DNA from 3 places in the Thiocystis violascens DSM 198 genome. Region 2 is predicted to be linked to each of the others. Evidence: predicted binding sites of a transcription regulator. Region 2 holds the regulator's gene; each other region holds the start of a gene.
The links. The regulator sigma-54, encoded in region 2, starts transcription at its own class of promoters, with help from an activator protein. The targets are predictions, from matches to a motif close to TGGCANGNTNCNTGCTT.

Region 1 (4,354 bases), 1.9 Mb from region 2:
GGATGCCGATCTGGTCCGCACGGCGATGGCGATCGGAGTGATACCGCCTGACGAGGCCGATACGGAAGAGCGCCAGGCGCTGCAAAACCAACTCGCCGCGGCAAAATCGCAGTTGGAGACGCTTCGATCGGACGATGCCGCCGTTCGCGAACAACTGGCCGACATCCAGCAGCAGCTTCAGGACACCCAAGCCGAACTGAACCAAAGCAGGACCCAAATTGCCGATCAGGGTCCGATCCAGGAAACCGAGGACAGGCTTGCCACCTTGAACAAGCGACTCGCGACCGAACAGAGTGTCCGCGAGGGTCTTTTGCAGCAACATCAGGCCGCGATTGCGGCACTCACCGAAACGCTGGACGAGACCCGGCAGAAACTCGCCGCGACCGAAGACGCCTTGCGGACCGCCCAAACCGAAACGCGCGAAACGGATCGGGATGTATCGGAGCAGGTCGAGTCGGCCTCCGCCCAAACCGCCGCGCTGGAAACACGTTTGGAAGAGGAACGTCATCGATCGGCAGCGGCTCAACAGGCGATTCGCGAAGAGGCCGACATGGCATTGACCAAACTGCGTGCACGCCATGCCGCCTTTGCCGATCTTGGCGGAACCTATACGCCGCGCGGCATTTTATTGCGACTAATGGAGACCGAACTGCGTTTTTCTCCGGGTCAGGCGACCCTGCCGAATGACGAACTTGCAAGTCTGGCGCGCATCGCCGGCTTGCTCGCGGAACAGCCCGAGCTGTCGGCCCGGATCGAAGGACACACCGACAGCCTGGGTGGCCCCGAACTCAATCGAGCCCTGTCTCAGCAGCGTGCCGAAGCCGTGAAGCAGTCACTCGTCGCGCGTGGCATTGATCCAGAACGCCTGACCGCCGAAGGAATCGGTGCCGCCAAACCCATCGCCACGAATGCAACCTCCGCTGGCCGGAGTCAGAATCGCCGGGTCGAAATTTACCTGGAGGAATAGGCGTCCGCCGATTCCTCATACCTTGCTGGTGGGCGCGGGCAAACCGCTCGCGCTCCCAGCGCGATCAAGCAACCGTTTTCTTTTCCGACGACGTCGCGGGTACCGTCGCGGCCTGACCGGCTCCCGCCGTCGTGCTTGAGACGGTTTTGTCCGCGGATTTGGCCGTCGTCTTCTCCCCCTTTTCGCCGCTGTCGTGCAGGTTCTTCTGTTTGTCCTTCTTGAAATCGGTTTCGTACCAGCCGCTCCCCTTGAGCCGGAAACCGGCGGCGGAGATCTGTTTTTTCAGGGTGGGCTGCCCGCAGGCGGGACAGTCCGCGAGGGCCGGATCGCTGACTTTTTGGATCTTTTCCAACTCGTGGCCACAACTTTCGCAACGGTATTCGTAAATCGGCATGCTTGTCTTCTCGCTAAAGTTTCATCGAATCCGGTTGCGGACGATCTCGGGATTGGCGTTAATGCCCGCCCAGCGCTTTTCGGGATTCCAGACGGATCACCAATGCACTCGACCAACCTCCGTTCCATCCTCATCACCGGCTGCTCCAGCGGCATCGGTCATCATTGCGCGCAAGGACTTGCGCGGCGCGGCTGGCGTGTCATCGCCTCCGCGCGTCGCCCCGAGGACGTCGCCCGGCTTACGCGCGAGGGTCTGACCGCGATCCGGCTGGATCTGGACGATCCCGCCAGCATCCGCGCGGGCGTCGAGCAAACCCTGGAGTTCACCGACGGTCGGCTGGATGCGCTCTTCAACAACGGCGCCTACGGACAGCCCGGCGCGGTGGAGGATCTGAGCCGCGAGGTTCTGCGCGCCCAACTGGAGACCAATCTCCTGGGCTGGCATGACCTCACCTGTCACGTCATCCCCATCATGCGCCGTCAGGGTCATGGGCGTATCGTCCAGAACAGCTCGATCCTGGGCTTCATGCCCCTGCCCTATCGCGGTGCCTATGTGGCGAGCAAATACGCGCTGGAGGGATTGACCGATACCCTGCGGCTGGAATTGCGCGGCACCGGCATCCGCGTCTCGCTGATCGAGCCCGGCCCGATCCTCAGCCATTTTCGCGACAATGCGCACCGCGCCTTTCTGGCCAACATCGACCGCGAACGCAGCCCGCACCGCGAGTCCTACCGCCGGGCCGAGGCGCGTCTGACCAAGGCCGGACCCGCCCAACCCTTCACGCTGCCGCCGGACGCGGTGCTGAAGAAGCTCGTTCACGCTCTGGAGAGTCCGCGTCCGCAAGCCCGCTATTATGTCACCCTTCCGACGCATCTGTTCGGAACGTTGAAACGCATTTTGCCGACCCGCGCGCTGGATTGGATCCTGGCGCGGGTGTCGCGCGGCGGTGAAGGATAGCTTAAAGCTCCGCCGATGGCTGGGCGCCAAGTTCCTCCGCCCAACAGCCCGTGGGCGGCCCCAGTACCAGATCCTTACCCTCGAAGCGCACCAGGAACAATTCCCGGCTCGGCTCCGCTTCCAGATAACCGATGTTGACGATCACCCCGCGCGTCCCCGCGCGGGCGATCAGCGCATCCTCGGGGAGATCCGGGATGCCGCCGTCATTGCGAATATCGGCGGTCGCATAGACCATGTCGCCGGGGTTCAGTTGGCTCAATTCGATCATCATCGTCGACTCCTGTTGTCGGGTTTGTCACCAGAGGACCGCCCTCGCTTGTTCCGGAAATGACAAGCGAATCGGCGTCGCCTTGAAAATTATCAATGAATCAGCGCCCTGCCTGTGAAACTGGCCGTGGCATAGAGTTTGCTGAATTCTCTGTATCGACAAAAGCAAGACTCAAGCCACGCGCCGGCCCTGACGCCGCGCGCTCAAGCCAACGCGACCGGAGACAAGCCATGTGGGAGTATTCTGAAAAGGTCCAGGAACACTTTTTTAGCCCGCGCAACGCCGGGGCCATCGCCGAGGCCAACGCGACCGGCGATGTCGGCTCGCTATCCTGCGGCGATGCGTTGCGTCTGACCCTGAAGGTCGACCCGGAAACCGAGGTTATCCTCGAAGCGGGCTTTCAGACCTTCGGCTGCGGCTCGGCCATCGCCTCCAGTTCCGCCCTGACCGAGATCATCAAAGGCATGACGCTCGACGAGGCGCTGAAGGTCAGCAATCAGGACATCGCCGACTATCTCGACGGCCTGCCGCCCGAGAAGATGCATTGCTCGGTCATGGGCCGGGAGGCGCTTCAGGCCGCCGTCGCAAACTATCGCGGCGAGGTCTGGAAGGACGATCACGAGGAAGGCGCGCTCGTCTGCAAATGCTTCGCCGTCGATTCGGCGCTGATCGAGCACACCATCCGCGCCAACGCACTGAGCACGGTGGAGGATGTCGCCAATTACACCAAGGCCGGGGGTGGCTGTTCAGCTTGTCACGAAGAGATCGAGGAGATCCTGACGCGCGTGCTGGCCGAAACCGGCAAGACCTTCGCGCCCACCGGCGCGGCCACCAAACCGGCGCCCGTCCGCCGCAAGCTGACCAACCTGCAACGCATCCGCTGTATCGAAAGCTCGATCGAGGCCATCCGGCCCAATCTTCAGCGCGATCATGGCGACGTGGAGTTGGTCGATATCGACGGCAAGAACGTCTACGTGAACATGACCGGCGCCTGCGTGGGTTGTCAGATGGCCTCCACGACGCTCGAAGGCATCCAGCAGCGCATCGTCGAGGATCTGGGCGAATTCGTGCGGGTGTTGCCGGCGGCGGCGCAGAGACATTAAGGAAGCTCCTGGAACATAAGGTGATTTACGGGAATGACTTTACTGATTTCCGTTCGTCCTGAGTCCTGAGCGGAGCCGAAGGGTCGAAGGACGGGCGGAAATCGCGCTCCGAGGCCGACATTGCATCCGTTCATGGTTCGACCCTTCGACTGCGCTCAGGACTCACCACGAACGGATGCAATGTCACCACGAAAGTGGGTATGAGCTTTTCCGGAGAATAACGACAACGACAACGAGATGCATGAAGCAGGCTTCGCTTCGCCAGGTCGCATCGTCCGGCTACTAGAGCGATCGGCGATATGTCGCCGCCAATCGCGCCAGTCGACCACATGCCGACGACCCCAGGCGCCGACGGCAAGTCGGCGCTCCCAGTTCATCGCGAGAGAAATCCATGACCACTTCCCCGCCCGTCCAAGGCATCTATTTCGATAACAACGCCACCACCATGGTCGCCCCCGAGGTCGTGGAGGTCATGCTGCCCTATTTCACCGAGCAGTTCGGCAATCCGTCCTCGCTGCATCAATTCGGCAACCGGGTGGGAATGGCGATCAAGCAGGCCCGCCAACAGGTCCAGGCGCTGCTCGGAGCCGAGCATGATTCCGAGATCGTCTTCACCTCCTGCGGAACCGAGTCCGATTCCACCGCCATCCTGTCCGCGCTCAAGG
Region 2 (4,354 bases):
GCTCGCCGACCATGTGACCGTTTACCATCGGGAAGACCGTCAACCCAGATTTTTCGTCGCGTTGGGAGCGCCGGCCAAGTATCGACAGCAACTCGACAACCGCCAGGGCGAGGTCCAGGCGTTCGCCAGGCGGATGGAATACGATGCCGACAAGGACGAATTGATCCTGATCGGCGAGGGTCTGCTGATCCAGGGCGCGGATCGACTCGCCAGCGAACGGATCATCTACGACCGCGCGCGGGCGCGGTTTCGCGCCGGCGGCTCGGAACGGGTCAAGATCACCATCACCCCGCAATCGCGCTAAGCTCACGCCGCATCCGGCGGGAGCGAACGTCCCGAATGTCGGTTTCGAGCCACGTAGGAGGAGATCCAGTTGACCGCGCTGCATGCCGAACGACTGAAAAAGAGTTACCGCGGTCGCCAGGTGTTGCAGGACGTCAGCGTCGCCGTGAATCCAGGCGAGGTGGTGGGGCTGCTCGGACCCAACGGGGCCGGGAAGACCACCTGCTTCTATCTCATCGTCGGTCTGATCGCCGCGGATCAGGGCCGCATCCTGCTGAACGATCGCGATATCACGCGGCTGCCGATGCATGCGCGCGCGCGCGCCGGACTGAGCTATCTGGCTCAGGAGCCCTCGGTGTTTCGCAAACTCACCGCGCGCGAGAACATCCTGGCGATCCTGGAGACGCGCCGGGATCTCAAGCGTCCCGAGCGCGAGCGACAGTGCGAGCGACTGCTCGAAGAGCTGGGGATCGCGCATGTGAGCGATTCGCTCGCGCTCAGTCTCTCGGGCGGGGAGCGCAGGCGTCTGGAGATTGCTCGCGCCTTGGCCGTGGACCCGATCGTCATGTTGCTGGACGAACCCTTCGCCGGGGTCGATCCCATCGCGGTCGGCGACATCAAGGCCATCGTCTCCCATCTGCGCGACCGTCGGATCGGGGTGCTCATCACCGACCACAATGTGCGCGAGACGCTCGACATTTGCGACCGCAGCTACATCATCAGCGCCGGGACGGTGATCGCCGCCGGGGTGCCGGCCGATCTGCTCGCCAACCAGCAGGCACGGGATGTCTATCTGGGCGCCGATTTTTCCATGTAGCCCTGAAACGCCATCGGCCATGCCGCGCGCGCAACCCGCGTCGGTCTCCCGGCCGCTCGGGGGAAGTTTGCGATTTAACGCCCCCGCCATGATCGGGAAGGGTGTAAGATAAAATCATCATCACTCCCCCTGCCCGGACACGGCGAACGCGGGAGATTGAAATGGGCTAGAATCGCCGAAGACGCGCTTAACGCTTTCGCACTCGAACGGGATCATCTCAAGACGCACTCGCGCTCCATGAAGCAATCCATCCAGCTTCGCCTCGGCCAACACCTCACCATGACGCCCCAGTTGCAGCAGGCGATCAAGCTTCTGCAATTGTCCACGCTCGAACTTCAGAAAGAGATACAGGAGGCGCTCGATACCAATCTCATGCTGGAGGAGGGCGACGATGCCGAGCGATTCAGTGCCAGCGAGGCGAGCGACAGCCGGATCCAGCCGATCGAGGAGGTCGCGCGCACGCGCGCCGAGGAGGATCTGCGGATCGATCGGGAGGTTCCGTCCGAGTCCAGCGAGATGCCCGACGAGCTTCCGGTCGATACGCAATGGGAGGATGTCTACGACAGCTATCTGCCCACCGCCGCTCAAGGCGGCGATGACGGCGCGGACTACGACCCTTTCGCCCACCAAAGCCGTCCGCAAACGCTGCACGATCATCTCGCCTGGCAACTGAACCTCAGCCGTCTCAACGAGCGCGATTTCATGATCGCCCAGGCGATCATCGACGCCATCGACGCGGACGGGTATCTGCGCACCCACATCGAGGATCTGCTGACCACGATCGACCACCCGGAGATCGGTGCCGATGAGGTGCAGACCCTGCTCCATCGCGTCCAATCGCTCGATCCGCCCGGGGTGGGCGCGCGGGATCCGCGGGAATGTCTGCTGCTTCAATTGCGCCAGATGCCCTCGGAGACGCCTTGCCGCGACCTGGCCATTGCCATCTGCCGCGACGGGTTCGAGCATCTGCCGAGAAAAGACATCGCCGCGCTGGCGCGCCTGCTCAATGCGCCGGAGCCGGAGATCGTCAGCGCCATCGAACTCATTCGCCGACTCAATCCGCGGCCTGGATCCTTGATCGAGGCGGCGCCTTCGGAGTACGTTGTCCCGGACCTCTTCGTGCGCAAGCTGGAGGGCCGCTGGCTGGTCGAGCTGAATCCCGAATCGACGCCTAAACTGAGAGTGAACGCGGACTATGCGCGCTTGATCCGCCGCTCCGATCAGAGCGCCGACGGTACGACCCTGAAGAGCCATCTGCAGGAGGCACGCTGGTTCATCAAGAGTCTGGCGAGCCGCAACGATACCGTCCTGCGCGTGGGTTCCAAGATCGTGGAAATGCAGCAGGATTTTTTCGAGCAGGGCGACGAGGGGATGCGGCCGATGATTCTGCGCGACATTGCCGAGGCGCTCGAATTGCACGAATCCACCGTCTCCAGGGTCACCACGCAGAAATACATGCACACCCCGCGAGGCACTTTCGAGTTCAAATATTTTTTTTCCTCTCACGTCAATACCGCTTCTGGCGGCGAGTGTTCGTCCACGGCCATCCGCGCCCTGATTCGCAAACTGATCGCGGCGGAGTCCGCCAGGAAGCCACTGAGCGACGAGAAAATCGCCAAGGAGCTTGAGGGTCAGGGGATCAAGGTCGCGCGCCGGACAGTCGCCAAATACCGCGAGGCAATGGGTCTCCCACCCTCGAACGAGCGCAAACGCCTGGATTGACAGGCCGTTTGAACCTTAAGGAGTCACACGATGCAGATCAACCTGACGGGTCACCACATCGACATTACCGATGCACTCAGGGATTATGTCGAGAACAAATTCGAGCGCCTGGGGCGACATTTTGACCACGTCATCAACGCCCACGTCGTCCTCAGCGTTGAAAAACTCGCCCAAAAGGCGGAGGCGACACTCAATGTCAATGGGGGTAATGTGTTTGCCGACTCTACCCACGAAGATATGTACGCGGCGATCGATGCCCTGATCGACAAGCTTGATCGCCAGGTGCTGCGCCACAAGGAAAAGAAAAGCAGCCACCGCGGTCCTGTTGCGAAAATCGCCGAGGCGGAGGAATAGCCGCGGCCGAGCATTGAAGGCGAACGCGTTGCTTCCGTAGGCACGCACCAGGCACCTCGGGCGGCTCGTTGACTGACCGTTCGGGGTGTTTTTTATTGAGACGACGAGAGACGATCACCACCATTAGGCTCAGATCCAGCCGACAGGTCGATCGCAGGAGACCCGAATTCATGACCCTAGACAGCGATTGCGCGACCATCGCGCCGAACCCGCGAGACTGCCCGCGGAATGCGCGCGAAGACCTGGCGGCCGCCATGCGCGTCCGCGAATCCTAGGACGTTGAGCCATGTTGAGCCCAGACCTGATCAGCGAAGCCCGAATCGGGTGCGCTCTTGAGATCGCGAGCAAAAAACGCCTGCTCGAAACGCTGGCCGAACTGCTGGCAAGCGGTCATCCGCGCCTGCACACCGAGACCGTGTTCGAGCGACTGCTGGAACGCGAGCGCCTTGGCAGTACCGGACTTGGCCATGGCATCGCCTTGCCGCATGCCCGGATCAAGGAGGTCACGGAGGTGTTGGGAGCCTTCGTGCAGACGGTCCGGGGCGTGGACTATGACGCGACCGACGGCGAGCCGGTGGATCTCGCCTTTGCGCTGCTGGTGCCGGATGCCGCGAACGACGAACATCTGCGCCTCCTGGCGCATCTGGCCAGTCTGTTCAACGATCCGGCGATCCGGGCGAAACTGCGCGCGGCGGATTCGCCGGCATTGCTCCTGCAAGTGTTGAACTCGCGCTAAGCCGCCCTTGCAACGGCCGCCAGCGATGATCGATAGCCTTCAGTCCCTGATTGCGCAGACCGGATCCCAGCTCAAGCTGCATTGGCTGACGCCCGAGCCGCGCGAGCCGCGCCCCTTGCAGGGCGAGGCTCCCGAGCATTCCCGCCAGTCGCTGATCGGATCGCTGAACTGTATCCATCCCAACCGCCTGCAGATCGTGGGTCAGCAGGAACAGGCGTATCTGCATGCCCTGGGCGCGACCGCCTTCGCCGAAACCATCGAAAAACTCTTCGCCGACCGTCCCGCGGCGGTGATCTTTTCCGATGGCATCGAGCCTGGCGCGGCATTGCTCGAATATGCCGAAGGCACGCAGACGCCGCTGCTGGCTTCCACGCTCGGCGATCAGGAACTGATCAACCACCTGCGTTATTTTCTGACCCATGCGCTCGCGGAACGCAAGACGG
Region 3 (4,354 bases), 560 kb from region 2:
CGTACTGGCTTTGTACGCTGACCGGCATTCTGGCCGGTTCCTCCGTGACGGCAGCCGGAACGCCCTCGCCGCCGCTCGCGCAGACCGCCGCCGATTTACACAATCAACCCAGCTATCCAGACATCGCCTCCCCATGGCTTGACGAAGTCCGTGCCCAGCGACAGGCGTGGGAGGCGCGTCGCCACGAAACGCGCGAGGCCTACGACGCGCGGCGCCATCTTCATAACCCCAGGGGCGCGGCCCAGCAGGACGCCTGGAAAGATGAGATTCGCCGCCAGCGGGCCGAGCGTCTCGACCGCATCGAAAGGGACCGGGACATGTTTCGCGCGCTTGGAGCGAATCGCTTTCCCCTCTCCTGGCCAGGCAATCTTCCTCTCTCTTTCTCGTTTCACGCGCCGGACAGCGCTGGATTCGCGGCCATCAGGGAACCGATGTTCGCTCCGCCCGGCTGGGACAATCTCTGGTATTTCCGCAGTTACTGAGGGTTTTTCGCGCCTTCGAGCGTTGAATGAAATCCGCTCGCGCTCGCGACTGCGTATCGTCAACGTCAGTCTTTGACCGTCGGCCCCATACTGACGCACTTCCTGCCGATGGCAATGTCCACGGGTTCATCCCGGTCGGCAGGCGACTCTTTCGATCACCGTTGGAAAAAGGTTTCCCGTATGACTTCGCAACCCATCAAGATCGTTGTCGTTGGCGGGTCCGCCGCCGGTCCAAAGGCGGCGGCCAAGGCCCGCCGCATGGACGAGCATGCGTCCATCACCATCATCCAGAAGGAGGCCGATCTCTCCATGGCTTCCTGCGGCTATCCCTACTATGTCGGCGGGGTCTTCGATGACCGCAATCAGCTCATCTGCACCTCGGCCGGCATCGTGCGCGACCCCAACTTCTTCGAAAAAGCCAAGGGAATCGACGCCAAGGTGCTGACCGAGGCGGTCGCCATCGACCGCGAATCCAGGACCGTGACCTGCAAGCACCTGCCGACCGGCGCAATCTCCACCCTTGCCTATGACAAACTGGTGATCGCCACCGGCGCGACCCCGCTGTATCCGCCGGTTCCGGGCGCCGACCTGGCGGGGATTCACACCCTGCATTCGCTCGGCGACGCCGACTCGCTGCGCGCGATCCGGGACGCCAATCAGGTACAGCGCGCCGTCATCGTCGGCGGCGGACTGATCGGTTTCGAGGTCTCCGAGGCGCTGCATCTCGCCGGCATCCCGACCACCATCATCGAGAAGACCAGCTCGATCCTGCCCTTCCTGGATCCCGAACTGGCGAAACTGGTCGCCAACCATGTGCGCGGCTTCACGACCGATATCATCACGGGCAATGGCGTGGCGGCCTTCCTCGGAGAGGCTGGAACGCTGACCGGCGTCAAGCTCGATAACGGGACCGAACTCCCCTGCCAACTCGCGGTGGTCGCGGTCGGCGTGCGACCCAACGTCGCGCTCGCCAAGTCCGCCGGACTCGACATCGGCGCGCAGGGCGGCATCGCGGTCAATGAATTCATGCAGACCTCCGACCCGGACATCTACGCGGCGGGCGATTGCGTGGAATGCACCTCGCTGATCACCGGGGACAAAGTGCGCGCGCCTTATGGCGATCTCGCCAATCTGCAAGGGCGGGTGGTCGGACAGAACCTGATCCAGGAGGGAAGCGCGACGTTTCCGGGCATCACCCACACCGGCATCTGCAAGATCTTCGATTACACGGTCGGCTTCACCGGACTCAGCGCCGGGCGCGCGCGCGAACTGGGTCTGACCGACATCGAGACGGCGACGATCTCGGGTCTCGACATCCCGCCCTACATGCAGGGCAAGCTGCTCATCAGCAAGATGGTCGCGGACCGCAAGACCGGTCGGGTGCTGGGTTTTCAATGCCTCGGTCCTGGCGACGCCAGCAAACGGGTCGCCACGGTCGCCATGGCCATCCTGGGCAAGCTGACGGTCGCGGATCTGGTCAACGCGGATCTGCCCTACGCGCCGCCCTATTCGCTGGCGCTCGACCATGTCATCACCGCCGCCCAGGTGCTCGAAAACAAGCTGCTCGGACGCATGCAGGGCATCTCGGTCGCCGAGGTCAAACAGCGGGCCGAGACCGGCGCGGACTGTTTCATCCTCGACACCCGCACCCCATTGGAGTTCGAGGAGGTCCGGCTCGGCATCGGCGAGACCCTGATCCCGCTGGGCGCGCTGCGCGGGCGTTTGGCGGAACTGCCGCAGGACAGGGACAAGGAAATCATCCTCTATTGCCGGGTCTCGCTGCGGGGCTATGAAGCGGCGGCGATCCTGCAAGGGCATGGCTGGCGCAACGTCAAGGTCATGGAAGGCGGCATCATGGCTTGGCCGTATCCGCGCGAGAAATGAGCGACGCGATCGCCGTTCCATGAAGATGATGGGCATCGCGTTGACGCGGGGATAAGCCTGAGTCGATGTCGTCATTGCGCCATCCTCGCAAAACTTGGAACCTCCGAGAAAGGCGGAGCGGTCACATTGTCAGAAATCCTACAGAGAGGTAAAAGTCATTTTCTGAATAAAAACAATGCAAATAGGATTGGCATACACTCTGCTTAAAACTCCCTAAAGCGAACAGCTAAGCCGCGTTTCATCGATAACGCATTTTGCGATTCGACGCGGTTTCGGGAGTTTCCATGAAGCAGAAAGACATCGCCGCCCTGCTCGACGAGCCGGCCTGCGCCCACAATCAGAAGGAAAAATCCGGCTGCTCCAAGGCCAAGCCGGGCGCGACGGCGGGCGGCTGCACCTTCGACGGGGCGCAGATCGCCATGCTGCCGATCGGCGATGTCGCCCATATCGTCCATGGTTCGATTGCCTGCGCCGGCAATTCCTGGGACAACCGGGGCACCCGCTCCAGCGGTCCGACCCTCTACAAGATCGGCATGACCACCGACCTGACCGAGCAGGACATCATCATGGGCCGCGGCGAGAAGCGGCTCTTCCACTCGATCAAGCAGGCCATCGACAGCTACCAGCCGGCGGCGGTCTTCGTCTACAACACCTGCGTCCCCGCCCTGACCGGCGATGACATGGTCGCCGTCTGCAAGGACGCGCAGACGCGCTGGGGCACGCCGGTGGTGCCGATCGACGCGGCCGGTTTCTATGGGGCCAAGAATCTCGGCAGCCGCATCGCCGGCGAGGCGATGGTCAAGTATGTCTGCGGCACTCGCGAGCCGGACCCGCTCCCCGAGGGCATCGAACGCGAAGGCTTCAAGATCCACGACATCTGTCTGATCGGCGAGTACAACATCGCCGGCGAACTCTGGCGCGTCCTGCCGCTGTTCGACGAACTCGGGTTGCGGGTGCTCTGCACGCTCTCGGGCGACGGGCGCTTCCGGGAGGTGCAGACCATGCACCGTTCGGAGGTCAACATGATGGTCTGCTCGCGGGCGCTGGTGAATGTCGCCCGCAAGCTCCAGGACACCTACGGCACGCCCTGGTTCGAGGGCAGTTTCTATGGGGTACGGGATGTCTCGCAGGCGCTGCGCGACGTCGCCCGCATCCTCGGCGATCCCGATCTGAGCGCCCGCGTCGAGGCCGTGATCGCCCGCGAGGAGGCCCGCGCCAATGCCGCGCTCGAACCCTGGCGCCAGCGTTTGCAAGGCCGCAAGGTGCTGCTCTATACCGGCGGCGTCAAATCCTGGTCGGTGATCTCCGCGTTGCAGGATCTGGGCATGACCGTGGTCGCTTCCGGCACCCGCAAATCCACCGAGGACGACAAGGCGCGCATCCGCGAACTCATGGGCGAGGACGCGGTGATGCTCGAAGAAGGCAACCCGCGCACCCTGATCGATATGGTGAACGCGCAGGGTATCGACATCCTGATCGCGGGCGGTCGCAACATGTACACCGCGCTCAAGGCGCGCATCCCCTTCCTGGACATCAATCAGGAACGCGAATTCGGCTATTCCGGCTATGCCGGTATGGAGGAACTGGCAAAACAACTCTGTCTGACCATCGAGAGCCCGGTCTGGGAGGCGGTCCGTCGCCCGGCGCCCTGGGCACGCGCGGTCATCGCGGAACTGGCGGCGGATGCCGCGCCGGTCGTCGCCGTCAACGAAGCCGAGTCCATCGCCGTGGAGTCCAGTCATGCCTGAGATCGTCAAACGCAAGAAAGCACTCTCGGTCAGCCCGCTCAAAGCCAGCTCGACGGTCGGCGCGGCGCTCGCCTTCCTCGGTTTCAACCGTGCCATGCCGATGCTGCACGGCGCTCAGGGTTGCACCGCCTTCGGCAAAATCCTGTTCGTGCGTCATTTCCGCGAACCCATCCCGCTCCAAACGACCGCCATCGATCAGATCAGCGCCGTCATGGGCAGCGAGTCGATGGTCGTCGAGGG

Region 1: a site for sigma-54 is predicted at 2,749-2,765, ahead of THIVI_RS02355 (nitrogen fixation protein NifZ). Genes of this name have one in related genera too.
Region 3: a site for sigma-54 is predicted at 2,555-2,571, ahead of nifE (nitrogenase iron-molybdenum cofactor biosynthesis protein NifE). Genes of this name have one in related genera too.

The regions. Positions count from the first base shown of each region.
Region 1 covers NC_018012.1:499,505-503,858, reverse strand. The annotation lists gene THIVI_RS02370 (OmpA family protein) at 1-967, shown strand, start outside; gene THIVI_RS02365 (FmdB family zinc ribbon protein) at 1,032-1,361, opposite strand; gene THIVI_RS02360 (SDR family oxidoreductase) at 1,464-2,318, shown strand; gene THIVI_RS02355 (nitrogen fixation protein NifZ) at 2,320-2,589, opposite strand; gene nifU (Fe-S cluster assembly protein NifU) at 2,817-3,689, shown strand; gene nifS (cysteine desulfurase NifS) at 4,081-4,354, shown strand, end outside.
Region 2 covers NC_018012.1:2,437,130-2,441,483, forward strand. The annotation lists gene lptA (lipopolysaccharide transport periplasmic protein LptA) at 1-304, shown strand, start outside; gene lptB (LPS export ABC transporter ATP-binding protein) at 374-1,099, shown strand; gene THIVI_RS10805 (RNA polymerase factor sigma-54) at 1,337-2,821, shown strand; gene hpf (ribosome hibernation-promoting factor, HPF/YfiA family) at 2,852-3,175, shown strand; gene THIVI_RS10815 (PTS sugar transporter subunit IIA) at 3,462-3,911, shown strand; gene hprK (HPr(Ser) kinase/phosphatase) at 3,937-4,354, shown strand, end outside.
Region 3 covers NC_018012.1:3,001,119-3,005,472, reverse strand. The annotation lists gene THIVI_RS13325 (hypothetical protein) at 1-482, shown strand, start outside; gene THIVI_RS13320 (FAD-dependent oxidoreductase) at 663-2,366, shown strand; gene nifE (nitrogenase iron-molybdenum cofactor biosynthesis protein NifE) at 2,651-4,114, shown strand; gene nifN (nitrogenase iron-molybdenum cofactor biosynthesis protein NifN) at 4,107-4,354, shown strand, end outside.